Regions from separate parts of the Variovorax sp. 278MFTsu5.1 genome, predicted to be linked through region 1. Evidence: riboswitches for the same ligand, from Rfam matches in the RefSeq annotation. Region 1 holds a riboswitch; the other holds the start of a gene.
The links. Region 1 has a riboswitch for glycine ahead of ABL844_RS04080 (D-amino acid dehydrogenase). Riboswitches for the same ligand answer to the same signal wherever they lie in the genome.
Positions count from the first base shown of each region.

Region 1 (15,137 bases):
AGAAAGAGCCAGCTGCGCATCGCGTCTCCCGCGAGCGCGGCCGATCTTTTTCGCCTCGCCACGCAAAGTGCGACGAGGCAGGAAACCGACATGGTTTCCCGAATGGAACAGCAGCCATGAGCGATCCTCGTTTCTCGAGACTCCAGCGTGCCTTCTCGCGCGCCGGCATTGCCGTCGACTACCGCGACGGCGTCTATCACCTGCACCATGAGGCCTCGCAGGCCACGGTGCTCCTGCCGCCCAGCCTCCCGCTGGAAGAGAAGGCGGTGAACCAGTTGCTGGCATTCGCCAGCGTGCGCTCGCCCAACGGTGGGAAGGGAGTGTGCAAGGCCTGCGCGACGCCCGACTTCCACCCGGGCTCCGTCGCGCCCGTCGGCAGCGTCGTCGCGACCGATTCCGACTTCGTCATTCCGGCGGCGGTGGGCACAGACATCAACTGCGGCATGCGGCTGCTGACCACCGGGCTCACGCTCGACCAGGTGGCTCCGCACAAGACGCGGCTGGTCGAGCGGCTCACGCGCAGCCTGCTCGACAACGGCCGCGACGTGCCGGTGCACACGGCGGCGTTCAGGGCGCTGTTCGACGTGGGCCCCTCGGCCTTCCTGGAGGCGGTGCGCAGCGGCGGGCTGTGGTCGTCGTGCGACCGCGACCGGATGCAGGCCGAGCTCGATGCCTGCATCGGCCTCGCAAGCTTCGGCGGCAGTGCGCGGCACGCACCCGAGGCCTACACCGGCGGCCGCCACGAGGTGTTCCGCGACCCCTGCCTCGGCACACCGGGCAGCGGCAACCATTTCGTGGAGCTGCAGGTGGTCGACCATGTCCTGGACCGCCACGAGGCCTACCGTGCGGGCCTGAAGACGGGAGATGTGGTCGTGATGATCCACAGCGGCTCGCGCGACATCGGGTTCCATGTGGGTGGCCGCTGGATGGACCGTGCCCGCGACGAATGGCCCAAGGGCCTGCGCCATCCGAAGAGCGGTCTCTATGGCCTGGCGGGGCCGCTGGCCGACGAATACCTGGAGGCCATGGGCGTGGCGGCGCGCTACGCGTGGGCCAACCGGGTCGTGCTGGCCGAGCTGGTGCGGAAGGATTTCGCCGAACTGCTCGGCGCCGCGTCGTCGAAGCTGGTGGTGGACGTGCCGCACAACGCCGTGCTGCGGGAACACGGCATGAACATCCACCGCAAGGGAGCGACGCCGGCGAACGCGGGCGACTTGGCGCTCATTCCGGGCTCGATGGGCGACTACTCTTATCTGGCTTCCGGGCTCGGGCACGAGGACTGGCTCTGGTCGTGCAGCCACGGTGCCGGCCGACGGATGCGCCGGCAACAGGTGCGCGCGATGCGGCCAGCGCCCGCCGACCCCCAGGCCAGCTGGCAATGCGTGACCTTGCGCGAGGAGCGCCGGATCGAGGAGGCTCCGCAGGCCTACAAGCCGATCGGCGAGGTGATCGACGCACAGGAGCGCGCCGGGCTGATTCGATGCGCGGTGCGGCTCAGGCCCTGGATCACCTTCAAGGCGTGATCCGGGGCCTGCCGGCTCGTCAGCCCAGGGCGGGCTGCGGAACGCGCAGCTTGGGCGCAGGCATCCCCGTGAACGCGAAATCCACCTCCGGCTCCAGCCCGCTCACGATCCGCGCGATCGACTTGCCCGAGCCGCAGGCGTGCGTCCAGCCCAGGGTGCCGTGGCCGGTGTTGAGGAACAGGTTCGGCAGCTTCGTCTTGCCGATCAGCGGCACGTTGCTCGGCGTGGCTGGGCGCAGGCCGGTCCAGAACTGGGCCTGGGTGGTGTCGCCGGCGCCAGGGAAGAGCTCCTCGACGCGGCGCACAATGGCTTCGCAGCGCACGCGGTTCAGGTCGCGGTCGTAGCCGTTGAGCTCGGCGGTGCCGGCGATGCGCAGGCGGTCGCCCGAGGCCGAGGTGTAGCGCGAGAACACGAGCTTGAATTCGTCGTCGGTCAGCGAGACCTGGTGGGCCTTGGAGGCGTCCTTGACGGGCAGCGTCACCGAGTAGCCCTTCGCAGGGTAGATCGGCAGCCGGATGCCCAGCGGCGCTGCGTACAGCGGGCTCAGCGAACCCATCGCCAGCACGAAGGCGTCGCCGCGGATGCGCTGGAAGCGGCCTTCGCTGTCGGTGGCCTCGACGTGGTCGATGCTGCCGCCGGCCTCGCGCAGCGCGGTGACGGTGTGGCTCATCAGGAACTTCACGCCCGCGGCGGCGGCCAGCCCCACGAGTTCGCGCGCGAAGCGGTTGGCGTCGCCGGACTCGTCCTCGGCCGTGTAGGTGGCGCCGGCAAGCTTGGGGCGGATGTGGGCGAGGGCAGGCTCGATCTTCACGGCCTCGTCGGCGGAAATGACGCGGCGCTCGCAGCCCAGGGTGCGCATCTGCTCGGCGGGCTCGAGAGCACCGTCGAACTCCTTCTGCGTCGTATAGAAGTGCAGGATGCCCTGGGTGCGCTGGTCGTAGTTGAGGCCGGTGTCGCGGCGCAACTGTTGCAACATCGAACGGCTGTATGTGCCCAGACGAACGATCTGTTCGATGTTGTGGCGGGTGCGCGCCGGCGTGCATTCGCGCAGGAACTGCAGGCCCCAGAGCCACTGGCGCATGTCGGCGCGCATGCGGAAGAGCAGCGGGGCGTCTTCCTTGCCCAGCCATTGCAGCACCTTCAGCGGCGCGCTGGGATTGGCCCAGGGCTCGGCGTGGCTGACGGAGATCTGCCCGCCGTTGGCGAAGCTGGTTTCGGCGGCCGGGGTGGCCTGCCGGTCGATCACGGTCACTTCGTGGCCGAGTTGCTGAAGGTAGTAAGCCGAAGTCACGCCGAGCAGGCCGGCGCCGAGGACGATCACGCGCATTTCAAGTACCTTGAGGTCGCAGCGCTTGAATGGCGGGGGTGTGTACTATTTCATTAAATAGTAAGCAACTGGACGCCCGCCGTCCAAGTTGCCGCTCCCCCTGTCCTCGGTACCTGAGAGATTCATCCGTTGCGCCCTTGCAACGAATTTGCTCCTTCGGTGCGCCACGCATGGTGACGACTCTCCAGACGGCGTTTCGATGTGATGCAGTACTGAGCCCTTGCAGAAATCTTCAGGATTCCGCTGGGCTGACCTGAGCGTTTATGGGAGTTTGCGCCTTCGGTAAGGGCACCCTGACGAGTGACCCACTCTCCTGCAATCGGGTGCAATTGTAAACACGATGCACGAAAGCGTGACCATGCCCTTTGTTTCAGCGTTTTGACCCGATGGGATAATCCCTAGTTAACGTCGATCGCGTCAGGCGATCACCTTCAACACTCAGGGGACCCCATGATCTTGGTTACCGGCGGTGCCGGCTTCATTGGCGCCAACTTCGTACTCGACTGGATCGCGAACAGCGACGAGCCCGTCGTTAATCTCGACAAGCTGACCTACGCCGGCAACCTCGAGACCCTCGCGTCTCTCAAAGGCAACCCCAAGCACATCTTCGTGCAGGGCGACATCGGCGACAGCGCCCTGATCGACCGCCTGCTCGCCGAGCACAAGCCCCGCGCCGTGGTCAACTTCGCCGCCGAGTCGCACGTGGACCGCTCGATCCACGGCCCCGAGGACTTCGTGCAGACCAACGTGCTCGGCACCTTCCGGCTGCTCGAATCGGTGCGCGGTTTCTGGGGCGCGCTGCCGGCCGAGCAGAAGTCGGCCTTCCGCTTCCTGCACGTCTCAACCGACGAGGTCTACGGCTCGCTCTCCAAGACCGACCCAGCCTTCACCGAAGAAAACAAGTACGAGCCCAACAGCCCCTATTCGGCCAGCAAGGCCGCCAGCGACCACCTCGTGCGCGCCTGGCACCACACGTACGGCCTGCCGGTGCTCACCACCAACTGCTCGAACAACTACGGCCCGTTCCATTTCCCCGAGAAGCTGATCCCGCTGATGATCGTCAACGCGCTGGCCGGCAAGAACCTGCCCGTGTACGGCGACGGCATGCAGGTGCGCGACTGGCTCTACGTGAAGGACCACTGCAGCGCCATCCGCCGCGTGCTCGAAGCCGGCAAGCTCGGCGAGACCTACAACGTGGGCGGCTGGAACGAGAAGCCGAACATCGAGATCGTCAACACCGTGTGCGCCCTGCTCGACGAACTGCGCCCCCGCGCCGACGGCAAGCCGTACAAGGAACAGATCACCTACGTCACCGACCGTCCCGGTCACGACCGCCGCTACGCCATCGACGCGCGCAAGCTCGAGCGCGAACTCGGCTGGAAGCCCGCCGAAACCTTCGACACCGGCATCCGCAAGACCGTCGAGTGGTATCTCGCGAACAGCGAATGGGTGCGCAACGTGCAAAGCGGCGCGTACCGCGAATGGGTCGAGAAGCAGTACGACAACAACGCGAAGGCCGCGGCATGAAGCTGCTGCTGCTGGGCAAGGGCGGACAGGTCGGCTGGGAATTGCAGCGCAGCCTGGCGCCGCTCGGTGAACTGGTCGCGCTCGACTTCGACAGCACCGATTTCCACGCCGACTTCAGCCGGCCCGAGGAACTCGCCGACACGGTGCTCAAGGTGCGCCCCGACGTGATCGTCAATGCAGCGGCACACACCGCCGTCGACAAGGCCGAGAGCGAACCTGAGTTAGTGCGCAGGCTCAACGCCACGTCGCCCGGCGTCGTGGCCGAGGCGGCCCAGAATATCGGCGCGCTGATGGTGCACTACTCGACCGACTACGTCTTCGACGGCAGCGGCACCACGCCGTGGAAGGAAGGCGATGCGACCGGCCCGCTCAGCGTCTACGGCAGCACCAAGCTCGAAGGCGAACAACTGGTGGCCCGGCACTGCGCCAGGCACCTGATCTTCCGCACCAGCTGGGTGTACGCCGCGCGCGGCGGCAACTTCGCCAAGACCATGCTGCGCTTGGCGAAGGAGCGCGAGAAGCTGACTGTCATCGACGACCAGTTCGGTGCGCCCACCGGCGCGGAGCTATTGGCCGACGTCACGGCGCACGCCATCCGCGCGACGCTGCAGGATCCCTCCAAGGTCGGCCTCTATCACGCGATCGCCGGCGGCGAAACGACGTGGTACGGCTACGCGCGTTTCGTGCTCGAAATGGCGCAGCAGGCCGGCGTCGAACTCAAGGCCGGGCCCGACGCCGTCGAGGCCGTGCCGACCAGCGCATTCCCGACGCCCGCGAAGCGCCCGCACAACTCGCGCCTCGACACCAGCAAGCTGCAGACCACGTTCGGCCTGCGCCTGCCCCCATGGCAGGAAGGCGTCGCGCGCATGCTGCGCGAGATCCTTTGAAGAATCCCACGAGAAGAAAGAGCATGACCAAGACGACGCAACGCAAGGGCATCATCCTGGCCGGCGGTTCGGGCACGCGCCTGCATCCGGCCACGCTGGCGATGAGCAAGCAACTCTTGCCCGTGTACGACAAGCCGATGATCTATTACCCGCTCAGCACGCTCATGCTGGGTGGCATGCGAGACATCCTGATCATCAGCACCCCGCAGGACACGCCGCGCTTCCAGCAACTGCTGGGGGATGGCAGCCAGTGGGGCATCAATCTGCAGTATGCGGTGCAGCCGAGTCCCGACGGTTTGGCGCAGGCGTTCATCATCGGCGAAACTTTCCTGGGTGACTCGCCTAGTGCGCTCGTGTTGGGTGACAACATCTTCTATGGTCACGATCTGGCCACACTGCTGCATAACGCGGACAACAAGGCCGAAGGTGCCACGGTCTTTGCCTACCATGTGCATGACCCGGAGCGCTATGGGGTTGTCGCTTTCGATGCGCAAGGCAAGGCCAGCAGCATTGAGGAGAAACCGGCGGAGCCCAAGAGCAGCTACGCCGTCACCGGCTTGTACTTCTACGACAACCAGGTCGTCGATATCGCCAAAGCCGTGAAGCCAAGCGCGCGCGGAGAGCTGGAGATTACGGCTGTGAATGAAACGTACCTTCACAGGAACGCGCTCAGCGTGCAGATCATGCAGCGTGGCTACGCCTGGCTCGACACCGGCACGCACGAGAGTCTGCTCGAAGCGGGGCAGTTCATCGCCACGCTGGAGCATCGGCAGGGTTTGAAGATCGCGTGCCCGGAAGAGATCGCGTGGCGAGCCGGCTGGATCGATGCTGCCCAGGTCGAAAAGCTGGCGGAACCGCTGCGCAAGAACGGCTATGGCCAGTATCTGCAACGAATGCTCAAGGAAGGGGCGGTGCGATGAAGGTTACGCCAACGGCCATTCCCAACGTTCTGATCCTCGAGCCGAAGGTGTTCGGTGATGAGCGGGGATTTTTCATGGAGAGCTTCAACCAGCGAGCCTTCGATGAGGCCGTGGGTTATCACGTCGATTTCGTGCAGGACAATCATTCGCGCTCCGGCAAGGGCGTCTTGCGGGGGTTGCACTATCAGATCCAACAGCCCCAGGGCAAGCTGGTGCGAGTGGTTCGTGGTGCGGTGTTCGATGTGGCCGTGGATATCCGTCGATCCTCTCCCACCTTCGGGCAATGGGTCGGTGTCGAATTGACGGAAAGCAATCACCGGCAATTGTGGGTGCCCGCAGGGTTCGCGCACGGATTCATGGTCGTGAGCGACACGGCTGACTTTCTGTATAAGACTACCGACTACTACGCGCCTGCGCATGAGCGATGCATCTTGTGGAGCGACACCTCTCTTGATATCGAGTGGCCGAATATTGGACAGGTCCCTGCTCTTTCGGCCAAGGATAGCGCCGGGTTGCCGATGAAGCAGGCGGAATTTTTCGAATAGAAGACGCGCGTCGCGGATTGGTTTTTCCGCTGCGGCCAAAGGGGTAGTCAAGGCCTTCGGATCTGCCTGCTACTCAATATTTTCATAACTTGTACCCGGATTTTTATGCCTTCATTCTTTCCAGAACACCAGATAAAAGATGCTGGACTGTACGCAGACGCGTATTTCGAAAGAATCGCGGCTGCAGCCAAGACCGTGGATCGTGGCGCGCTTGCGGCCGCCGGGCGTCTTCTTGCAGAACGCGCTGCCCAGGGACGGATGATCTTTTCATGCGGGAATGGAGGGTCGGCAGCCATCTCCAATCACCTAGTCTGCGACTGCATGAAAGGTGTTCGCAGCAATAGCTGGTTGAAGCCAAAGGTGAATAGCCTCTCGTCCGCTGTCGAACTGATTACCGCGATCGTCAACGATATTGGCCCCGATGAGATGTTCTCGTTCCAGCTGACGTCGATGGCCTCCGAGGGAGACGTCCTCATCGCAATCAGTTCATCCGGGGCTTCGCCCAACATCGTCAAGGCTCTCAACACAGCGCGCGAGATGAAGATGGCAACGATTGCCATGACAGGATTTTCTGGTGGCGATTCTGCTCGTCTCGCCGATGTCAGTCTTCACGTTGATGCGGAGAATTACGGTGTCATTGAGGATGTGCATCAGTCGCTGATGCACATCCTTGCGCAATACCTTCGCCAGAGCCATCTGACAGATCCCTCCCTGCTGGGAACGCTCAAGTTCTAGCATCTGACATGCCGACCTGGGCAGGCAACTTCTAGCTCAAGGTCTGCTGTCTTCAAAGGCCTTTCTATTTTGAGATTCCAATGAAATTGCACCTGATCACCGGTGGCGCTGGTTTTGTCGCTGTCAACCTGACACGCCGTCTGCTTGGAGAAGGTGGCGCTGTTTTGGCTCTGGATGATCTGTCACGTGGACGGCGTGAGTTAGTGGCGGAATTCGACAACCATACTTGTTTCAGCTTTCGGCAAGTGGACTGTTCCGATCTGGATGCCTTGTCCGCGGCGATCGAAGAGGCCGGTGCGCCTGTTGCTCATGTCTGGCATCTGGCCGCCAATTCGGATATCCCGGCAGGGGTGGCCGATCCACGCATTGACCGCGATCGCACGTTTCAGACCACTTTTGCCGTGCTCGAAGCGATGCGCCGGCATGAAATTCCGGAAATGCACTTCGCATCGAGTTCGGCCATCTACGGCGATCTCGGCGAGCGTGAAATTCATGAGGACATCGGCCCGTTGCAGCCGATCTCCAATTACGGAGCCATGAAGCTGGCATCTGAAGCGCAGATCCGGGCAGCGGTTGAAGCTTTCCTCCCGCGCGCAGACATCTTCCGATTTCCGAACGTCATCGGTGTGCCGGCGACTCATGGTGTGATCTTCGATTTCATCCGCAAGCTGAAGGCTACCCCTGGCCAACTGCAGGTTCTCGGGGACGGTACCCAGCAGAAGGCTTATCTGCACGTCGACGACCTGATCGACGCAATGCTGCACATAAGCCGGATCGAGGGGCGCTACAACGTGTTCAACATCGGGCCAAAGGACGATGGGGTCACGGTGCGCATGATTGCGAAGACGGTGCGCGACAGAGTCTCTCCGAGAGCCGACATCATCTTTGGCGAGGGCAACCGCGGTTGGGTGGGCGATGTGCCGCGCTTCCGCTATTCGACACAGCGTCTGGCCGCCAGTGGCTGGAGCCCTCGGCTTGACTCCACGCAAGCCATGGTGCGCGCGGTCGACGAGATCGCGCGCGAGGAGCTGGCGGAGTGACACAAGCGGTCATTCTTGCGGGCGGCAAGGGCACCCGGCTGGCAGAGCGCCTGAATGGGCGGCCCAAGCCTCTCGTGGATGTCAATGGCACACCATTGCTGGAGCTTCAGGTCCGCACGCTTGCGTATCACGGGATCGATGACGTCGCTGTTCTGGTCAACCACGCGGCAGACCAGATTCAGGCCTTCTTCGAGCAGCGACAGTTTCCCAGTCGGGTGCGTCTTTTCGATGATGGCGAGCCGCGCGGAACGGCGGGCGCCCTTTTAGCATGCCTGGACGAGCTGGACGATCAATTCATCGTCGTCTATGGCGACACGCTGTTCGACATCGATATCGGGCACATGCTGGCCGCACACGAAGCATCAGGTGCGGATGCCACCCTCCTGCTGCATCCGAATGATCATCCGGCGGATTCGGACCTCGTGGAGATCGACGCATCCGGCCGGGTGCAGGCGTTTCATGGTTACCCGCATCCGGAGGGCGCCGAGTTGCGCAACCTCGTCAATGCCGCCTTCTACATTATTGAAAAGAAGGCGCTTCTGGCTTGGCGCGACTTTCCTGCGCCATGTGACTTCGCCAAAGATCTCTTTCCGGCCATGGTGCGCGCCGGAGCGCACGTCTCGGGCTATGTCAGCTTCGAGTACATCAAGGACCTGGGCACGCCCAAGCGCCTTGACAAGGTGGAAAAGCACCTCCGTTCAGGCGTTGTCAAACGGGCTAGCCGGCAGCATCAGCAGAAAGCGGTGTTTTTGGACCGGGACGGGACACTCAATGTGCTTCGTGACTATGTCCGTCGGCCTGAGGATTTCGCGCTTCTGCCTCATGCCGCCGAAGCTGTGCGTGCGCTCAACAATGCGGAGTATCGTGTTGTCGTGGTGACGAATCAGCCGGTGCTCGCGCGCGGGGAAGCCAGCTTCGGCGATTTGCAGCGTATACACAATCGGCTGGAAAGCCGGCTGGGCGATGCCGGCGCCTATGTCGATGCGATCTACTTCTGTCCGCACCACCCCGATGCTGGTTTTGCCGGCGAAGTGCCGACGCTAAAAATAGCTTGCAATTGTCGCAAGCCTCAGCCCGGCATGATGCACGAGGCGATGACCGCCATGAACATCCAAGCCGCCGACTCCTGGATGATCGGTGACAGCTCCGCCGACATGCTGGCGGCCCGGCGAGCCGGGCTGCGTTCGGTTCTGGTGGAAACCGGAGAAGCAGGACGCGATAACAAATTCGCAGCCGTGCCGGACTTTCGTTTTGCACACATCGGCGCAGCCGCACATTTCATCGTTCATACATATTCGCTGCTTGTTGCTGCCGTCAATGAGTGGCTACTGAAAGTTCAGCCTGGCGATCTAGTGCTGGTCGGCGGCTTGGCGCGTACTGGGAAATCGACCATTGCTAGTGTGCTGAAGTCCGAGCTAGTGGCTCGCAAACTGGATGCTCAAGTGCTATCGCTCGATCGCTGGTTGCGGCCTGCTGCCGAACGAACGGCAGGCGTGCTGGGGCGCTATGCCCTGGAAGATGCGCAAAGAGATCTCAAGGACTGGCTCTCCGGCGGTGCACTTGATGCTGACATGCCGTCCTACGATCGAACGCTTCGAGCTCGGGGCATGCCCGAGCGCACGGTGCTGGCGCAAAAAGCTGTTCTGATTCTGGAGGGGGTTCCCGCGCTGCTCGCTAATTGGCGTGGCGAGCGGCGGATCTGGCGCCTCCATATAGAAGCGGCCGAGGCACCACGACGCGTTCGCATCGAGGCCGACCTTATCGGACGTCGTCTAGCTGATGAACAAGGAGCGGCGCAAACCTACGAGCAGCGACAGCAAGACGAGGCGCCATTGGTGACCGCTGCACGGACTACGGCTGACGGCATTCTTGATTTCGATTCCATTTTCAAACTGACACCCCATGATCATTAGCCGGACACCATTGCGGATGAGCTTTGTTGGAGGCGGAAGCGATCTGCCCAGCTTTTACCGGCAGCACGGCGGGGCGGTGCTTTCGACCGCCGTGGACAAATATGTCTATGTAAGCGTCAACAAGAAATTTGATGGAGGAATCAGGCTTGCGTATTCCAAGACTGAAGAAGTCGACCATGTCGAGAAGATCGAACACCGCCTAGTTCGTGCGACGCTTCAAATGCTGGGGATTCAAGGAGGGATTGAAGTCACCAGTACCGCCGATATTCCATCGCACGGTACCGGCTTAGGGTCGTCCAGCGCCTTTACTGTCGGTTTGATAAACGTCCTTTCAGCCTATTTAGGTCGGCACGTCTCGGCGGAGCACTTGGGGCGATTGAGTTGTGAGATTGAAATAGACCGATGCGGTGAGCCGATAGGAAAACAGGATCAGTATGCGTCGGCGTATGGTGGACTGAGTCTCATCGAATTTAATCCAGACGACAGCGTTTTGGTGACGCCGCTCGTGTTGCAGCGAAAGATCCGAGACGCTATCGAAAGCAGTATTCTTGTTTTTTACACCGGCATTGCGCGCAGTGCTTCTGGCATTTTGAGAGAACAATCGTCCAATGTGGCCGACAGTGCAGGCAAGCAGAAAATGCTGAATCGCATGGTCGAATTGGTTTATGAGCTACGCAATGAGCTGCAGGGTGGCCATTTGGACTCGATGGGCGAAATTCTCGATGAGAACTGGCGGCTAAAAAAGCAATTAGCTTCAGGTATTACCAGTGCCGCCATTGACGACTGGTATGCGAAGGCCAAAGCGAATGGCGCGCTCGGCGGTAAACTGCTGGGCGCTGGCGCAGGTGGTTTTTTGATGTTTTATGCGTCCCCCGAACGTCATGATGCTATTGAGGCTGCACTTGGTTTGCGTCGAATACATTTTGGATTTGAGCCTTTGGGAAGCCGGGTAATCTTCTATAACCCGACCGACCTATAGTCCAAGTACTACCTGCTTCTCGCTTGCATCCACCTGCGTGAAACCATTACCTTGAATTAGAAAATAAAATTGCCCATGCATCCGCCCCGCGTATCAGTCGTCATTCCAACGCGAAATTCCGAGAAATATCTGAGAGAGGCGCTGGAGAGTATTCTGGCGCAGACCTTTACGAATTTTGAAGTGTTGATTGTTGATGACAACTCGACAGATGGTACTTTAGACATCATCCGCAGCTATGCGGATCCCCGTATTGCAGTGTTAAAGGGGCCGGGCAAGGGGCTTGCGGCGGCGCTAAATTTCGCTTATCGCCAAGCTCGAGGCGAGTTCATCGCGCGAATGGATGCGGATGACATTGCGGAAGCGACAAGGCTTGGTAAGCAGGTGGCGTTCCTCGACGAGCATCTCGATGTGGGCGTTTGTGGTACCAAGTTCCAGCAGTTCATGGATGGTGACGCCATTCACCATCACATGGAGAATGTCCGCTACACCGATATGCTTATGGGGTGCTATATCGGTCATCCCACAGCAATGCTGAGGCGCCAACTTTTCATTGAAAACAATCTTTTCTATGACGAGTCAATGCGATTTAGCGAGGACTATGATTTATGGACGCGTGCCATTCGCGTCATGAAGCTTGGAAACGTCCAAGAAATCTTGCTTCGCTATCGTCGGCACACTGAAAGTGTGTCAATTGCTCATATGGACGAAATGCACCGACTGGATATCGGTGTCAAACTTCGAATGATCGGCTATCTGGTGGGAGACCTGTCTCCTGCCGATATTGAACAGGTCACGGCAATGTTGGGGGGCAAGTCCGCCAATGAGGTCGCCAGGCTCGATATGCTGGCGAAGTTGATGGCGTCCATCAAATACCCTGATCTTTGCTCGCCCCTTGAACTGGCCTCTGTGTTTCATCGGATCAAGCCGTTAGCCAAAGATGACTTCATTCGTTTGTGCAAAGACGTCATCGCAGAGATTCCAGTTTTCATCATCTCATTCAATCATTTGACTTATTTGCAGAGGAGTATTGCGTATTTTGAAAGGGCGGGATTTAAAAATATCCATGTAATCGACAATGCCTCATCGTATCCGCAGCTTGTTGAGTATCTGCGCGCCTCTCCGCACAAGGTGCATTACATGGGGGTAAATTACAAGCACACAGTGTTGTTTGACTCCTTGAAATTCAAGAAGCTTGTCGATTCTAGTTACTTCATATTGACAGATCCAGACGTTTTGCCCGTCGAGGAATGTCCGTTTGATTTTCTATACGCATTCTTTGACGTCTTGCTGAGTTATCCAGAGAAAAATAAAATCGGATTCTCTCTCAAGCTTGATGATTTGCCTGATCATTATGAGTTGAAGGAAAATGTTCTTGAATGGGAGGGGCGATTTTATGAGAAGTCAAAGGCTCACGGCTCTTTGACAATCTATGACGCACCGGTGGATACGACATTTGCAGTGTATCGACCTCGAAAAGAATGGCGTACATCCGATTTCTTTTCGGCCTTTCGAATGGGTTACCCCTATGAGGCGAGGCATTTGCCGTGGTATCGAGATCTTTCTAAACTCACGAGTGAAGAAATTTATTATCGCAGCCTTGATCAGGGGAGTAGCAACTGGAATGGCACAATGAGTGCCGAACAGCTCCACAAAAAATACGGCACGGGCGCTGCATCGGATGCAAATAACGCATCCGAAAATGCCGCAGATGTCGATTCAGGTGAAGTAAAAAATTCGGATCCGCGAGCCGCGCTGCGAGGCACATTTGGTGATACCTTTCAGCGGCGCCGCATCGGTGAGTTGCGAGGGTATTTTCTCAACGGTCGCTGGCCGTTGCTCAATTTGCAAACGGTCCCTGGTGAAAGCATTTGCACCACGCTTTATGTATTTGGAAAATTGCCCCTGATGAGCAAAACTACAGATCATCGACATCATACATACCGAGTGTTTGGTGTTTTTCCAGTTTGGAAAGAAGATAAAAAGGATGTTGAATGAAGCGTTTGTGTCTTTTTGCGGGGTACAGTCCTTCTAATCAGATTGATGATTATGTGGTTCACTACCTTCGTGAGCTCGCTAGATTTTCTGATGTCTATTATCAGGCCGCAAATCAAGTTGAAGAGAATGAGCTCGCAAAGCTGGACGCCATCACTCACGGGCGATGGGCGCAGACGCATCAAAAATATGACTTCGGGTCATGGCAGAAGTTGATTTTTCGGCTTGGCTGGCAGGAGATAGAGAAATATGATGCTGTAATTTTGGCGAATGACAGTAATTATGGTCCGGTTCGGGATTTGGCGGAAATATTTGATCGCATGGATTCTGTAGGCCTAGATGCGTGGGGAATTACAGAGAATTATGGGGGTGCTCGGCATCTGCAGAGTTACTTCTTGACGCTCAATAAACGTGTTATCGAGAGTGTGGTTTTTCGAGACTTTATCGAATCCATTGCGATTGAAGAATCAAAGAAAAAGATATGTGAAAAATATGAGATAGGCCTCAGCAGGTTGCTGGCCGAAAATGGATTCTCCTTTGCACCACTAGTTGACAGGTCTACTCTCGACGTCCCGTTCGGAGAAGATATTTCAACTTATCAGAACACGCTTCTTCAGAAAGGCTCGCCATTTCTGAAGCGAAAGGTATTTGGAGTCCGTGACTTTGCTAATGAAGACCTGGCGTCGACACGGGCGCTGCTGGAGGAACGAGGGTATCCGCTCGACTGGATTGCCCTTCCGGCGGAGGTGCGAGCGCCGGCGGACGAGCGCGGAGAGGGCGCCGTCCAGAAGCAGTCGGAAGCGATTGTGAAGAGCGCGGTGCAATTTCACTCGCAAGAGAGATCGCCGTCTGCACCGCCACTGTCAATTCGTTCTGTGATCAAGCGGATACTGCGACCGCTCTACCAGCCATTCAAGTTGAGGGTGGTCGACAAGCTGGCAGGCATCGAGCACAAGCTAGAGGGCGTGGAGCATAGGGTCGGCCATCTCGCGGAGAAGGCCGTCAAGATTGATGATGATGTCGGTACCCTGAGGAGCTTGGTTGATGGCGTACCCACCTTCGTTGTCGATCTTCGCGCGCAGGTATCAGGCTTGGCTCGAGGGGTGCGCGACACTGCTGCGCAACTTTCTGCACTCCAAGCTCAAACGGCGACGCTCTCTCAGAGTTCGACGATGCGCCTGAGTGATATCCAGACCTCCGTCGCGGAGTTGCACGGCCATCTGGATTGGGTGCAACGGGATATCTTGATTGCGCTGATGTCGAGCATCGATCTCGAGAGCATGAAGGGTTTTAAGTGCGTTACGGACTATCCCGTAGCCTACGATAGCCCGGATCACATTCATCCTGTCGGAACCGTTCTCGATCACACACGGCATCCGCGTTTTATCCGCGCGTGCGAGGATTTCTTTGGTTCTGGCAAGCAGTTATCGTTCTTGGACATCGGTTGCTCAGCAGGGGGGATGGTGCTCGATGCAGTCCTCCGGGGCCATATTGGCGTTGGCCTTGAGGGAAGCGACATCTCTAGGCTGCAACAACGTGCCGAATGGCGACTTCTTCGCGATTCTCTCTTCACGTGCGATGTGACTCGCCCTTTTGAGCTTGGCCGCGGCGATGCCGGAGCATTTAAGTTCGATGTGGTTTCGGCCTGGGAGGTGCTCGAGCATCTAACGGCCGAAGGAGTAGAGGGCATGTTTGCGAATCTTGAGCGTCATACGCATCCGGGAAGCATCTTCGCCTGTTCAATCTCTC
Region 1 is NZ_CP157622.1:950,512-965,648, forward strand. Features, by position in the region: gene ABL844_RS04075 (RtcB family protein) at 117-1,523, shown strand; gene ABL844_RS04080 (D-amino acid dehydrogenase) at 1,543-2,850, opposite strand; glycine riboswitch at 2,941-3,048, opposite strand; gene rfbB (dTDP-glucose 4,6-dehydratase) at 3,301-4,377, shown strand; gene rfbD (dTDP-4-dehydrorhamnose reductase) at 4,374-5,264, shown strand; gene rfbA (glucose-1-phosphate thymidylyltransferase RfbA) at 5,288-6,184, shown strand; gene rfbC (dTDP-4-dehydrorhamnose 3,5-epimerase) at 6,181-6,729, shown strand; gene ABL844_RS04105 (D-sedoheptulose-7-phosphate isomerase) at 6,835-7,464, shown strand; gene ABL844_RS04110 (SDR family NAD(P)-dependent oxidoreductase) at 7,545-8,504, shown strand; gene ABL844_RS04115 (HAD-IIIA family hydrolase) at 8,501-10,417, shown strand; gene ABL844_RS04120 (GHMP kinase) at 10,407-11,396, shown strand; gene ABL844_RS04125 (glycosyltransferase family 2 protein) at 11,472-13,391, shown strand; gene ABL844_RS04130 (rhamnan synthesis F family protein) at 13,388-15,137, shown strand, end outside.

Region 2 (15,137 bases), 3.3 Mb from region 1:
GAGTTGCCCGGCGGGGTGATCGTCAAGATTCCGCTCGATCCGCCGGCCGGGATGAGTCGCGAGACCTTCGCGCGTGAGTTGGTGATTCGTGCCACCAACTTTGCAAGCTATGTCTCACCCTATCGTCCTCCGGCCAAGCTGCGGGGCGACAAGATGAATCCCGGCGAATACAACAGCAGCTCGTACTTGGCTGCGCTCCTCAAAAGCGTGATGGGTTACGTGCCAGCGGTCCATGTGATCGGCTACCAAACACCCGGGTGGGAGCAACCCATGCCATTGCATTTCTTCAAGGGCGAGGCGCTGCGATGAAGCCGAGCTGGCGACTTGGCTCGCACATTGCGCTCTGGGCGATTGCTTCACCTCTGGTCGAGATGCTGGCAGGGTTCATCGGGACCAAGGCGTTCTCCGCACTGGGAGCGTTTGCACCGACCCTCACCCTTGTCCTCGAGGGCGCGATTCTCTTGGGCTGGGCGGTCTGGATCTATTGGCGTCACGTGCCTGGCGCACCAACGGCCGGCCGCCGCATCGCGTACGCCATTGCCTTCGGGTGCGTGCTGTTGGCTGCCGGTTATGCCGCTCTGTGGGCGGCCTGGATACTGGCGACCCTGCTGTTCGGTGCGTAGGCGGCGCCCGGCGTGACCATCAGGTGCGCTGGAATTTGCTTGATGTAACGCGAAAGAATTGTTATTTGAGCGGCTCCGGCGTTGAAGTTCTTACAACTTCGGCCCCGTTCATGCCGCTTTCAGACGGTAAAGTCCTGTCTCCCGTTTCGGACTATTTCCGAATCTTTTCCTGCCGCCTCCACCCCGGTCGCTTTCCCGCCTTCTCGCGCGCTCTTCTCCATGTCCAACCTCATCGTGCACGGCGGTACGCCGCTGCGTGGCCGCATTACCCCCTCCGCCAACAAGAACGCAGTGCTGCCGGTGCTCTGCGCCACGCTTCTCACCTGGGAGCCGCTGCGCCTGCATGGGGTGCCCGACATCACCGACGTGCGCAAGATCCTGGACATCTTCCGCACCCTCGGCAGCGACGTGCGCATGGACCACGAAACGGGCACGCTCGAACTGCACCACCGCGAGACGGCCTTCGACGCGTCGCGCCACCGGCTGCCGGAGGAGATGCGCTCGTCGATCATGCTGGTGCCGCCGCTCTTGGCGCGTTTCGGCGTGGCGCGTCTGGAGGACAACGTCAAGGGCTGCACGCTGGGCGTGCGCGAGATTGATCCGCACGTGGAGGTGTTCCAGCGCTTCGGCGGCGAGGTGGAGCGCACCGAGGGCTCGCTGCTGGTGCGCAGCAAGGGCCGGCTGATGCCCACCGACCACTGGCTGGACTACGCCTCGGTCACGACCACCGAGAACTTCGTGCTGTGCGCGGCGGCAACCGACGGTACCTCGACGCTGACCAACGCGGCCTCGGAGCCGCACGTGCAGGAGTTCTGCCGCTTCATGTCGATGATCGGCGTGCGCATCGAGGGCATCGGCACCTCGCGGCTCACGGTGCACGGCGGCGGCACGCTCAAGGGTGGCGAGTTCCGCTTCGACGAAGACTTCCACGAGATCACCACCTTCCTGGCGCTGGGCGCCATCACCGGCGGCGACGTGATCGTGCGCAACAGCGCGCCCGAGAACTTCCCGCTGCTGGACCGCACCTTCGCCAAGTTCGGTGTGCAGATCGAGCACAAGGAAGGCTGGTCGCGCGCCATCCGCAGCGGCCCGCTGAAGGTGCAGACGCCTTTCACGAGCAACGTGCTCACCAAGGTGGAGGCCGCACCGTGGCCCTACTTCCCGGTGGACCTGCTGCCGATCTTCATCGCGCTGGGCGTTCGTGCCGAAGGCAACGCGATGTTCTGGAACAAGGTCTACGACGGCGCGCTGGGCTGGACGGGCGAGCTCTCGAAGTTCGGCGCGCACGTGTTCTCGTCCGACCCGCACCGGCTCATCACCTTCGGCGGCAATCCGCTGACGCCGGCGGTGGTCGAGAGCCCGTACATCATCCGCGTGGCGATAGCGCTCTTCATGGTGGCGGCCAGCATCGAGGGCCGCTCCGAGATCCGCAACGCGGCGCCCATCCGTCGCGCGCATCCGCGCTTCGTGGAGAACCTGCGCAGTCTGGGCGTGCAGGTGGAGTGGACGAGCGAGGAGTGAGCTGAAGCGGGGCGATGACCCTGCCGCCGCGGCGACCTCCGGCTTGGCCGGAGAATGGCCGGCATTCGACGAAACAGAAGGAGCGCCCTCGAATGACCACGCTGCAACAACTCCTCGGGACGGAACTTCCGCTCATCCAGGCCCCGATGGCCGGCATACAGGTCAGCGCGATGGCCATCGCGGTCAGCAATGCCGGCGGCCTGGGCTCCCTGCCGGCGGCCATGCTGGGCACCGACGCCCTGCGCAGCGAGATCGCCGCGATCCGCGCTGGCACCGACAAGCCCTACAACGTCAATTTCTTCTGCCACACGCCGCCCGTGCCCAGCGCCGAGCGCGAAGCCACCTGGCGCACAGCGCTGGCGCCTTACTACGCCGAGTACGGCATCGACGCCGCGAGCATTCCGGCCGGGCCGGGGCGCAACCCCTTCAGCGCCGAAGTGGCCGACTTGCTGGCCGAGTTCCGGCCGCCGGTGGTGAGCTTCCATTTCGGGCTGCCTTCCGAGGCGTTGCTGGCGCAGGTGCATGGCTGGGGCGCGAAGGTGCTGGCCTCGGCCACCACGGTCGAAGAGGCGCTGTGGCTCGAGGCGCATGGCGCCGACGCGGTCATCGCGCAGGGGCTGGAGGCAGGCGGGCATCGCGGCCATTTCCTCTCGCACGACCTGACGAAGCAGCTCGGCACCTTCGCGCTGCTGCCACAGCTGGTCAAGGCGGTGAAGCTGCCGGTGATCGCCGCGGGCGGCATTGCGGATGCCGATGGCGTGGCGGCGGCGATGTCGCTGGGCGCGGCGGGCGTGCAGATCGGCACGGCCTACATGCTGACGCCCGAGGCGACGACCAGCGCGCTGCATCGCGCGGCGCTCAAGAGCGAGGCGGCGCGGCACACGGCGCTCACCAATCTCTTCACCGGGCGGCCGGCGCGCGGCATCGTCAATCGCGTGATGCGCGACCTGGGCCCGATCGGTTCGGCGGCTCCTGAGTTTCCGCTGGCCACCTCGGCCATCGCACCGCTGCGCGCCAAGGCCGAGGCGAAGGGCAGCGGCGACTTCTCTCCGCTGTGGTCGGGGCAGAACGCGACCGGCTGCCGCGAGATTCCGGCGGCCGAGCTCACGCGTGCGCTGGCAGAAGGATTCCGCCGATAAGAACGACAAGAGAAAAGTCCAGGACCATGACCCAGCTTCACCTGCCCCTGAAATTCCTCGCGCACGGCGCGCAACCCGGTGTTCGCGAGCCCTGGCTGCTGGTGCTGATGCACGGCGTCGGCAGCAACGAGCAGGACCTGTTCGGCCTCGCGCGGATGATGCCGCCGCAGTTTCACGTGCTGAGCCTGCGCGCGCCCTATGTGCTGTCGCCCGACTCCTACGCGTGGTTCGAGTTCGAGGTGCTGCCCGGTGGCGAGCGCCGCATCGACGAGGAGCAGGAGCGCGAGAGCCGCTTTCTCGTCAGCGAGATGGTCGCCTCGGCCGCGCAGCAGCTCGGCGTGTCTGCCGATCGCGTGATCGTCGGCGGCTTCAGCCAGGGCGGGATCATGGCGCTGTCGCTGCTGCTGACCAAGCCCGAGAGCGTGCGCGCCGCGATGGTGTGGCACAGCCGGCTGCTGTCGCAGATGGTGCCGCACATCGCGCCGCCCGAGGCCTTCGAGGGCAAGGCGCTGTGGGTGAGCCATGGCAGCGCCGACAACGTGATTCCGCCGAGCGCGGCGCAGGCCACGCGCGAACTCGCGCGCACGCTGCCGCTGGCGCTGTCGGGCACGGACTTTCCGGGCGCGCACGAGATCCGTCCGGCCGAGCTGCAGGCCACGCTGGCGTGGCTGCAGTCGCTGAGCGCGCAGGCAGGCCCAGCTTGAACGACTGAACTTCAGCGCGGTCGCCGCGTCACAGGGCGTTACGACGAGGCGGGCCGGCCATGACCCGATCTGGTGCACCATAGCCGCTCGCCTTCCTGACACTCCAGCACAAGGAACCGCCCCTATGTCCGACAGCGACACCCGCGACACCCCCGAGTTCAGGCCCCGCCGCGAAACGCCCATAGGAACCATCGTCGTCGGCGTGCTCGTGCTGCTCGCGGCCGCGTTCTTCGGCTGGCGCTGGTACCAGCAACAGCAGCAGGCCCCCGAGGCCACGCCGGTGGCCACGGCCCCGAACGACGGGGCGCCGCCCGCGCCGGCACCCGCGCCCGCACCTCAACCCCAGGAACCGCGAAACCCGATGGACGGGATCGCGGTGCCCGACGCGGGCCTGACCACTGCCACCGACACCGATACACGCGTGATGAAGGCGCTCGTCGACCTGTTCGGCAGCAAGAACGTGGCCGACTTCCTGCAGTTCGACGGCATCGTGCGCCGCTTCGTGGCGACGGTGGACAACCTCGCGCGCGAGCAGGCGCCCGCGAGCGCGTGGCCGGTGCAGCAGACCAAACAGCGCTTCATCACCTCGGGGCAGGGCGACAAGCAGGTCATCGCCGCCAACAACGCGGCGCGCTACAACCCGATCGTGCTGTTCGCCGAGTCGGTCGATCCGGCGAAGGCGGCCAAGGCCTATGCGCGGCTCTATCCGCTCTTCCAGAAGGCCTATGAAGAGCTGGGCTATCCGGGGCGCTACTTCAACGACAGGCTCGTCGCCGTGATCGACCACCTGCTGCAGGCGCCCGAGCCCGCCGGTCCGGTGCAGGTGCGGCTGGTCGAGGTGAAGGGCGACGTTCCCTCGCAGCGCCCGTGGGTGCGTTACGAGTACGCCGATCCGCAGCTGGAGGCCATGTCCTCGGGCCAGAAGATCATGGTGCGCATGGGCCTGGAGAACGAGCGCAAGGTGAAGGCCGCCATGCGCGCCTTCCGCGAGCAGGTGGCCACGGGCGACGTGGCCAGGAAGAAGCAGCCCTGACGCAGCGGGCGTTCTTCCGGCGCTCCGTGTAGGCGCACACCGATTGCATGCCCTGCGGTTGTCGCGGAGGCTTGGTTGCCGAAACCCAAGCTCCGGAGGACAACCGTATGAACCAGATGAGCGTCGACCTCTACCAGAGTGCCACCGATTCGGAGAAATTCCTCGCGCTTCCCGCGGGCACAGACCCCGCCGAACTCATGGGTCCGATGACCTTCGACCGGGACTACGCGCAGATCAAACGTTACCGCGAGGCATTCATGTTCGATCCGTCGGAGGCCTATGCGGGCGTCAATGCCGCGAAGATCGCGGCCGACATCCTCACCGTGAAGTGGGCGATCTACCGCCGCGACCCTTCGTCATAGAAGGACGCGGCTTCCTTTCCCTCGGTCACTTCGCTCAGGCCTCTTCGGCTTCCTCGCTGTACTCGCTCACAGGCACGCAGCTGCAGAACAGGTTGCGGTCGCCGTAGACGTTGTCGACGCGGCCGACCGGCGGCCAGTATTTGGCGCTCTTGAGTTCGGCCAGCGGGAACGCGCCAAGCTCGCGCGAGTACGGGTGGCTCCACTCGCTGCCCAGCAGGCTCGCGGCCGTGTGCGGCGCGTGCTTGAGCGGGTTGTCCTCCTTCGGCCAGACGCCTTCCTCGATGCGGCGGATCTCGCCGCGGATGGCGATCATCGCGTCGATGAAACGGTCGAGCTCGGCCAGCGGCTCGCTCTCGGTGGGCTCCACCATCAGCGTGCCGGGCACGGGGAAGCTCAGCGTGGGCGCGTGGAAGCCGTAGTCGATCAGGCGCTTGGCTACGTCTTCTGCGGTGACGCCGCTGGTGTCCTTGAGCGGGCGCAGGTCCAGGATGCACTCGTGCGCGACGTGGCCGTTGGGGCTCGCGTACAGCGTCGGGTAGTGGTCCTTCAGGCGAGCGCTGATGTAGTTGGCGCTCAGGATGGCCGTCTCGGTCGCGGCCTGCAGGCCCTTGGCGCCCATCATGCGGCAGTACATCCAGCTGATGGGCAGCACGGCCGCATTGCCCAGAGGCGCGGCCGACACCGCGCCCACGCCGTTCGACGCCACGCCGGCCGTGGCATGGCCCGGCAGGTAGGGCACGAGGTCTTCCACCACGCAGACCGGGCCCACGCCCGGGCCGCCGCCGCCGTGCGGAATGCAGAAGGTCTTGTGCAGGTTCAGGTGGCTCACGTCGCCGCCGAACTCGCCCGGCGCGGCCACGCCGACCAGCGCGTTCATGTTGGCACCGTCGACGTACACACGGCCGCCGTGCGCATGCACCAGCTCGCACAGCTCCTTCACGCGGGTTTCGAACACGCCGTGGGTGCTGGGGTAGGTGATCATCACCGCGGCCAGGTTGGCGCTGTGCTTCTCGCAGGCGCGCTTGAGGTCGTCGAGGTCGACGTTGCCCTGCGCGTCGCAGGCCGTCACCACCACCTGCAGGCCGACCATTTGCGCGCTGGCCGGGTTGGTGCCGTGCGCCGACGACGGAATCAGGCAGATGTTGCGATGCCCCTGGCCCTTGGCCTCGTGGAAGGACTTGATGGCCAGCAGGCCCGCGTACTCGCCCTGCGAGCCGGCGTTGGGCTGCAGGCTGATGCCCGCGTAGCCGGTGGCCTCGCACAGCCAGGCGCGCAACTGGGCGTCGAGCTGGGCGTAGCCCTGCAGCTGGTCGGCTGGCGCGAAGGGGTGGATGTTCGCGAACTCGGGCCAGGTGATGGGGATCATCTCGCTGGTCGCGTTGAGCTTCATGGTGCAGCTGCCCAGCGGGATCATGCTGCGGTCGAGCGCCAGGTCCTTGTCGGACAGGCTGCGGATGTAGCGCAGCATCGCCGTCTCGCTCTTGTGCGTGTTGAACACCGGGTGCGTGAGGAAGGCGCTGCTGCGGCGCAGCTCCTCGGGAATCAGCGGCGTGGTGCTGCCCGAGAGATCGTCGAAGCGCGGCGCCTGCTTGCCGGCGGGCGCGAACAGGCCCCACAGCGTTTCGACATCGCCGCGCGTGCTGGTCTCGTCCAGCGAGATGCCCAGGTGCTGCTGCAGGCGCTGGCGCAGGTTGACGCCGGCCGCGTGCGCGCGTTCGATGATCGCCTGCGTGTCTTCGCCGGTGCGGATGGTCAGCGAGTCGAATGCGGTGGCGTTCACCGGCTCGCGGCCCATCTGCGCGAGGCCCTTGGCCAGCACCGCGGTGAGCGCGGCCACGCGCTGCGCGATGCGCGTGAGGCCGTCGGGCCCGTGGTACACGGCGTACATGCTGGCCACCACGGCCGGCAGCACCTGCGCGGTGCAGATGTTGGAAGTGGCCTTCTCGCGGCGGATGTGCTGCTCGCGCGTCTGCAGCGCGAGGCGGTAGGCGGGCTGGCCGTGCGTGTCGACACTCACGCCCACCAGGCGGCCCGGCAGCGAGCGCTTGAACTCGTCGCGGCAGGCCAGGTAGGCGGCGTGCGGGCCGCCGTTGCACAGCGGCATGCCGAAACGCTGCGTGGTGCCGCAGACGATGTCGGCGCCCCATTCGCCGGGAGGCGCCAGCAGCGTCAGCGCCAGCAGGTCGGCCGCGACGATGAAGGCGGCGTCGCACTGGTGCGCATGGCCCGCGAGCGGTCGCAGGTCGTGCACGTGGCCGGTGGTGGCGGGGTATTGCGCGAGCACGCCGAAGAAGGCGCCGCTCACCATCAGGTGCGGCAGCGTTTCCGACACGGTGCTCACCTTGACCTCGATGCCCAGCGGCGCGGCGCGGGTCTTGATGACTTCGATGGTCTGCGGATGGCAGTCGCCCGACACGAGGAACACGTTGCTCTTGCTCTTCACGCTGCGCTTGGCCAGCGTCATCGCCTCGGCGGCGGCCGTGGCCTCGTCGAGCATCGAGGCGTTGGCGATGGCCATGCCCGTGAGGTCGCACACCATCGTCTGGAAGTTCAGCAGGGCTTCCATGCGGCCCTGCGAGATCTCGGCCTGGTAGGGCGTGTAGGCGGTGTACCAGGCGGGGTTCTCGAGGATGTTGCGCAGGATCACGCCCGGCGTGTGGTTGCCGTAGTAGCCCTGGCCGATGAAGTTGCGGAACACCTTGTTCTTCGACGCCATCGCCTTCAGCTCGGCCAGCGCGTCGGCTTCGGTGACCGGGGCGGGCAGGCGCATCGGCTTCGAGCGGCGGATGGCGGCGGGCACGATGCCCTCGATGAGCTCGGCGCGCGTTTCCGACCCGATCGCCGGCAGCATGCGCGCCTCGTCCGCCGCGTCGATGCCGATGTGGCGGGCAATGAATTCTTCGGCGTTCTCGAGTTCTTGCAGGGTGGGAAGGGCAGCGGGCTTCGACATGGCAGTGCTGTTGATAAGAGCTTGGGGCGGAGGAGCGGGGTCAGAACGCAGAAGTCGCGAAGGTTTCGCAGAGGTCGCAGAAGGAAAACCAAAAGATGATTCGGTTTCTTCTGCGACTTCTGCGTAGTTTTTGTATTCCTTCTGCGTTCGGCTGTCCGATTTCGAGGATCAGGATTCGGCAGCGAACTTGTCGTACGAGGCCGCGTCCAGCAGCGCGTCGAGCTGCGAGGGGTCGCTCAGCTTGACCTTGAAGAACCAGCCGGCGGCCAGCGGGTCGCTGTTGGCGAGCGACGGGTCGGCGCGCAGCGCTTCGTTCACTTCGGTGATTTCGCCCGACACGGGCATGAACACGTCGGCGGCGGCTTTCACCGATTCGACGACGCCGGCGACATCGCCCTGCGCGAAGGTCTTGCCGACTTCGGGCAGGTCGACGAACACCACGTCGCCCAGCGCGTCCTGCGCGTGCACGGTGATGCCGACGGTGGCCGCGTCGCCTTCGGCCGACACCCATTCGTGGTCCTTGGTGTACTTGATGCTCATGGTGGAAAACTCCTCGTGGAAAAAATGGTTCGGGGGTGCAGAGCCTAGCCGGTCGGCCGCGTTCAGCCGCGTTCAGCCGCGGTAGTAGCGTGTGGGCACGAAGGGCATGGTCGAGACCTCCATCGGCACCGGCTTGCCGCGCACGATGGCCTGCACGCGCGTGCCCGGCTCGGCGAACGCGGTGGCCACGTAGCCCATGGCGATGCAGCGGTCGGCCGTGGGGCCGAGCAGGCCGCTGGTGACAGTGCCGATGTCCTGGCCCTCGAAAGACTGCAGCACTGTGCCGTCGCGCACCGGAATGCGCTCCAGCGCGACGAGGCCCACGCGTTTGCGCTTCAGCGTGTCGTGGTCGGTGTGTCCGGCCGCGCCGGCGGTGGAGGCGGCCAACTGCGCGAGCACCTTCGCGGCACCCGGAAAACCGCCTTCGCGCGCGCCGCCCGCGCGGCGCACCTTCTGCATCGCCCAGTTGAGCGAGGCCTCGACGGGCGTGGTGGTGGTGTCGATGTCGTTGCCGTAGAGGCAAAGTCCAGCCTCGAGCCGCAGCGAATTGCGCGCGCCCAGGCCGATGGGCTTGACCTCGGGCTGGGCCAGCAGCAGGCGGGCGAGGCGTTCGGCGTCGGATGCGGCCACCGAGATCTCGAAGCCGTCTTCGCCGGTGTAGCCGCTGCGGGTGACGAAGGCCGCAATGCCGTCGATCTGCACCGCTCCGCCCGTCATGAACACGAAGCGCTCGACGCCGGGCGACAACCGCGCCAGCGTGGCCGCAGCCTGCGGGCCCTGCAGCGCGAGCAGCGCGTTCTCGGGCAGGGGGCGCACCTCGCAGCGCGAGCCGATCTTCTTCTGGATATGGGCGATGTCGGCAACCTTGCAGGCGCCGTTGACGATCACGAAGATCGAGCCGTTGCCCTCGTTGAAGAACATCAGGTCGTCGAGGATGCCGCCCTCGTCGTCCAGCAGCAGGCCGTAGCGCTGCTTGCCGGCGGGCAGGTCGATCACGTCGACGGGCATCAGGGTCTCGAAGGCGGCCGCGGCGTCGGGCCCGACCAGGCGCAGCTGGCCCATGTGGGAAATGTCGAAGAGGCCGGCCGCGTCGCGCGTGTGCTTGTGCTCGGCCATCAGGCCCGCCGGGTACTGGACCGGCATCGAATAGCCGGCGAAGGGCACCATGCGGGCGCCCAGCTCCAGGTGGAGGTCGTACAGCGGCGTCTTGAGAAGTTCGGTAGCGGATGCGGAGGAAGCGGCCACGGGGCACTCCAAAGGGGCAGTCGAAATCCATGACGCAAGCCATGGGCCACCCCTGCTGTCCGCTTTACCTGAGAGATTCGCCCCACGATCGGGGTTTGCTCCTTCGGTGGGCCGCTGCTCCTGTTTTGGATGCGGCGGCCTCTCTCCAGCAAGGAAACGCCGGTTTTCACCGGCGCCTCGTCAGTCCTTTTGCCTGAGCGTTCGGGGGAAATTTGCCCCCTGCGCCTTCGGCGGCCCCGGCATGCGGGGCTCTCTCCTGACCCCGGCGAGTGTAGTTGATCGAGCGGCCCGGCCGGCGGATATGCCTCGCCGCGCTCAACGCGCCCACAGATACCAGGCCCCGAGCCCGGCCGCGATCCAGACGGCCACGACCAGCGCGGCGCCCCAGCGGCTGGTCGGTTTGGAACCCGTGCTCTGCATCCATGCATCGGCCCGTTGGCGGCATTCGACGAGCACGGGCGCCGGAACCATCCGGACCGCGAGCCAGATCAGCCCTGGCAGCAGCAGCACGTCGTCGACGTAGCCCAGCACCGGAATGAAGTCGGGGATCAGGTCGATCGGGCTGAGCGCATAGGCCACCACGAAAACACCCAGCGCCTTCGCATACCAGGGCGTGGAGGCGTGCCGGCAGGCGAACCAGAGGGTGACGCCGTCGCGCTTGAGGCGCCTGGCCCAGCTGCGAAGGCGCTCGGACAACGAGGTGGAGGCGGGAGGCGGGGAATTCACCCGGCGATGGTGTCACAGGCCGTGGCGGCCATCGCCCCGATCGAAGTCCTTAGTGAATCACTTCGGCCGGCGGCAGCAGCCGGTCGATGCGCTCGCGCAGCGACTCGGCGCGCTCCGCGCCCGCGGTCTTCTCGATCTCGGTGAGCATCAGCGCGGCGATGGTCAGCATGGCCTCGCGGTCGCGTGCCTCGCGCAGGGCGTCGCGCATCTGCAGCGCGAACTTCGGGTCGCGGCGCACGAACATGCGCTCGCAGATGTCGAACAGGAACATGCGCGTGGTCGCCAGCGAACGCTTGCCGTCGAAGGTGTCGGCTGAGGTGGCGACCTGGATCGGCTCGACGGCGGGGATGGGCGAGGGCGCGGGCTGTGCGGGGGGCTCGGCTTCCGCCGCCGCGGCCTTCGCGCCCTGCAGGTAGCCCTTCTCGATCAGCGCCTGGATGGTCCGCTCGGCTTCGTCGCGGTTGGCGAAGAGGGGACTGAAGTCGGTCAGGGAGCGCCGGCCGTCGGCCATCAGCAGCAGGGCGCGTTCGCGCTGGGTGAGCGTGCGCTGTCCGCCCTGGAGTTCGTTGCGCGCCTTGTCGGTCTTGGTGGGAAACATGGCAGCCACAGCCTTGGGGAAACGAAGGCTGCAGCATGGTTGCATGTGGTGACATCTTCGTGAACCGTTTGGCCTACAGGGCCATTGAGTCCCGCCTCGTCCGGGCGCCTGCATCAGCCGCCTGCGCCCTCCTTGCGGATGAGCCAGCGGCCTTCCACGCGCTGCAGTTCCAGCGTCTTGCGGCTCTTCTCGCGCAGCTTGTCGGCGCTGTAGGTCTGCTGGAAGCTGGCGGTGGCCGCCTGCCCCTTGAGGCTGATGACGAGGCTGTCGATCTCCACGCTGATGGCGGCCTTCTCTTCGATGCGCGTGCGGCGATCGGTCTCCCATGCCTTGCGGTCCTGGCCGCGCGGGGGTGTGAAGTCGCTCGCATAGGCGGCGAGGTAGCGGGCCACGTCGCGTGCGGACCATGCGGCGGCCCAGGCGCGCACTGCGGCTTCGACTTCGCGGATGTCTGCTGCGGGATCGGCCGGTGCGGCGGCGGCTGCCGGCGCGGTGGTCGCTGCCGGCCCGGCGGCGAAGGCCGCCGGAGCCAGCAGCACGCTCCCCAGTACGCAGCTCAGGAATCGATTCATGGCGCGGTGTCCCTCCTTGTCGTTTCGCCGGCCCCTCGGCCCTGCGCCCGATTCTGGCAGCGAACATGCGCCGGGCCGCTGTCAGGCGGCGGCCCCCTCGGCGTCGGCCGGCATCGCCTGTATGGCGCGGTTGCGCAGCCGCAGCGCGAAGACCGTCGCCACGCACAGCACGCAGAGCACTGCCGTCAGCGTCACGCCGAGGCCGCGCGCGTCCGAGAGCATGCCGAAGAGCGGCGACACCAGCCCGCCCACCGAAAGCGCCAGCCCCAGCGCGATGCCGCTGGCCGTGGCCGGGTTGCGCGGCAGGTAGTCCTGCGCGAGCGTCACCTGCGCGGCGAAGGGCAGGAACATGCACAGGCCGAAGAGCGCGGTGCAGGCAAGCGCCCATCCTGCGCTCGGGGCGAGCACGATGCCCGCGAGCGAGGGCAGTGCAAGCAGATAACCGGCGCGGATCGTGCCCATGCGCCCGATGCGGTCGCCCAGCCAGCCGCCGAGCAGCGTGCCGACGGCGCCCGCCGCCGTGAACATGGTGAGCGCCGCCGCGCCCTGGAGGGCCGAACCTTGCAGGTCGCGCGTGATGCGCAGCGACAGCATCGACATCACCGTGACGTACGGAATAGACCAGCCCACGATGGTCGCCACCAGCAGCCCGAAGGCACGCCAGTCGTTGTGGGGCTTCATCAGGTGGTCGCCGGCCTTGCGGGCCGCTGCTGCGTTGCCCGAGGCCGCGCCGCGCCGCGCGTTCGCGGCGAACCACACCACGCCCATCGCCAGCGCCGGCACGCCCAGCAGGTAGCTGTGCGACAGGCGGCCGCCGCCCACGACGGTGGCCGCCAGTACCGGCGCGAAAGAGGCGCCGATGGTGCCGCCCACCGAGAACACGCTCATCGCCTTCTGCGAGCCGCCGCCGGCCGCGCGCGCCGCCACCGTGGCCGGTGGGTGGTAGGCCGCGATGCCCAGCCCGCACAGCGCCATCGCGATCCAGGTCAGCAGGTAGCTCTGGCCCAGCCCCGCCAGCACCACGCCCAGCGCGGCGACAAGGAAGCCCGTGGGCACCAGCCAGCTGCGCGGGTGCCGATCGGCGTACAGGCCGAAGAGGGGCTGCACCACGCTCGACAGGCCCGTGGCCGCCAGCATCAGCCCGCTGACTGCCGTGTAGCTGTAGCCGCGCTCCAGCACCATGAAGGGCAGCAGGGCGGGCACGAGGCCCTGGTAGAGGTCGTTGACGGCATGGGTGCCGGTGAGCAGCCCGAGTCGGCGCTTGTTCATGACGGATGCTTCTTTCGTTTGCGGGAGGAGTGGAAAAAAGCATCGTAGGAAGCCGTGAGAAGATGTTCCTGCTACGAATTGGCAAGCATCGTCGAGAAATGGACAAAGAAATTGATCTCCGGCCGGAGCACGGCGAGTCGACCCCGCGCGCCGTCGCGGTGCTGGCGACCGACCCGGCGGGCGACGCCTTCATTCCGCCGCACACGCACCGGCGCGGCCAGCTCATCCACGCGATCTCGGGCGTGATGCTGGTGAGCGCCGCAGCCGGCAGCTGGGTGGTGCCGACCGGTCGCGGCGTGTGGGTGCCCGGCGGCATGGAGCACCAGATCCGCATGGCGGGCGAGGTGCGCATGCGCACCGTGTTCGTCGAACCCGGCACGCGGGCCGACCTGGGCAGCGAATGCCGCGTGATCCACGTCGGCGCGCTGCTGCGGGAGCTGATCGTCACGGCCGTGTCGCTGCCGCTGGACTACGCGCCGGGCGGCCGCGACGAGCGGGTGATGGAGCTGATCCTCGACGAGATCGAGGCCGCACCCGCGCTCTCGCTGCACGTGCCGATGCCGCGCCACGCCCGGCTGGCCGCGCTGTGCGAGGAGCTGGTGCGCGACCCCTCGCTGCCCGCAACGCTGGACGACTGGGCCTCGCGCCTGCACATGAACACCCGCACGCTCGCGCGCCTGTTCCAGCGCGAGACGGGCATGAACTTCGGCGCGTGGTGCCGGCAGGCGAGGCTGCTGTTGAGCCTGCCCCGGCTGGCGGCGGGTGCGTCGATTCTTGAAGTGGCGCTGGCCCACGGCTACGAGAGCCCGAGCGCCTTCACCGCGATGTTCCGGCGCACGCTGGGCGTGCCGCCGAGCCAGTACCTGCACCGGCCCGGCTGAGCGCCGCAGCTTGCGGCGCTACTTGAACCCTAGCGTGTGCGGCAGCCAGGTGCTCAGCGCCGGCACGAAGGTCAGGATGAGCAGCACCGCGCCGTGCGCCCACAGGAACGGCACCAGTTCCTTCACCAGCGCCGTCATCGGCACCTTCGACACGTTGCAGGTCACGAACAGCAGTCCGCCGACCGGTGGCGTGATCATGCCCAGCGTGAGGTTGAAGATCACGATCATCGCGAAGTGCACCGGGTCGACGCCCAGCTTCACCGCCACCGGCGCGAGGATCGGCGCCAGCACCATCACGCCGGGCAGCGGCTCGATGAAGATGCCGAAGAGCAGCAGGAAGATGTTGACGATGATCAGGAACATCCACGGCGAGAGGTTCATGCCGATGAGCCACTCGGCCATCTGCTGCGGAATGCCCTCGATGGTCAGGATCCACGCGAACGAGGCCGACAGGCCGATGATGATCAGCACCGAGGCCGACAGCAGGGCCGAGCGCGAAAGAATGTCCGGCAGCGCCTTCCATTCGAGCGTGCGGTAGACGAACTTGCCGCACACCAGCGCGTAGAACACCGCCACCACCGAGGCCTCGGTGGGCGTAAACCAGCCCGCGCGCATGCCGCCCAGGATGACCACCGGCAGCAGGATCGCGGGAATCGCCTTCCAGGTCGTGATGAGGATCTCACGCAGCGGCGGTGTCTGCCCGTCGCCCTTGTAGTTGCGTTTCTTCGAGACGTAGAAGTTCACCAGGCACATCGCTACCGCGATCAGGATGCCCGGCAGGATGCCCGCTGCGAACAGCGTGCCGACCGAGACCGTCTCGTCCTGCAGCGCGTAGATGATCATGATGATCGAAGGCGGAATGATCGGCCCCACGATCGCGGTCGAGGCGGTGAGCGCCGCCGCGTAGGAGCGGTCGTAGCCGGCCTTGTCCATCATCTTGATGAGCATCGACCCCGGCCCCGCTGCGTCGGCCA
Region 2 is NZ_CP157622.1:4,294,137-4,309,273, reverse strand. Features, by position in the region: gene ABL844_RS20035 (hypothetical protein) at 1-309, shown strand, start outside; gene ABL844_RS20030 (hypothetical protein) at 306-623, shown strand; gene ABL844_RS20025 (UDP-N-acetylglucosamine 1-carboxyvinyltransferase) at 843-2,144, shown strand; gene ABL844_RS20020 (NAD(P)H-dependent flavin oxidoreductase) at 2,237-3,283, shown strand; gene ABL844_RS20015 (alpha/beta hydrolase) at 3,310-3,987, shown strand; gene ABL844_RS20010 (DUF3014 domain-containing protein) at 4,112-5,020, shown strand; gene ABL844_RS20005 (hypothetical protein) at 5,128-5,382, shown strand; gene gcvP (aminomethyl-transferring glycine dehydrogenase) at 5,417-8,332, opposite strand; gene gcvH (glycine cleavage system protein GcvH) at 8,501-8,872, opposite strand; gene gcvT (glycine cleavage system aminomethyltransferase GcvT) at 8,945-10,117, opposite strand; glycine riboswitch at 10,163-10,276, opposite strand; glycine riboswitch at 10,289-10,386, opposite strand; gene ABL844_RS19985 (YkvA family protein) at 10,433-10,843, opposite strand; gene ABL844_RS19980 (hypothetical protein) at 10,893-11,441, opposite strand; gene ABL844_RS19975 (hypothetical protein) at 11,555-12,013, opposite strand; gene ABL844_RS19970 (MFS transporter) at 12,095-13,282, opposite strand; gene ABL844_RS19965 (AraC family transcriptional regulator) at 13,381-14,163, shown strand; gene ABL844_RS19960 (TRAP transporter large permease) at 14,182-15,137, opposite strand, start outside.
Region 2: another riboswitch for glycine. It lies ahead of gcvT (glycine cleavage system aminomethyltransferase GcvT); the one in region 1 lies ahead of ABL844_RS04080 (D-amino acid dehydrogenase).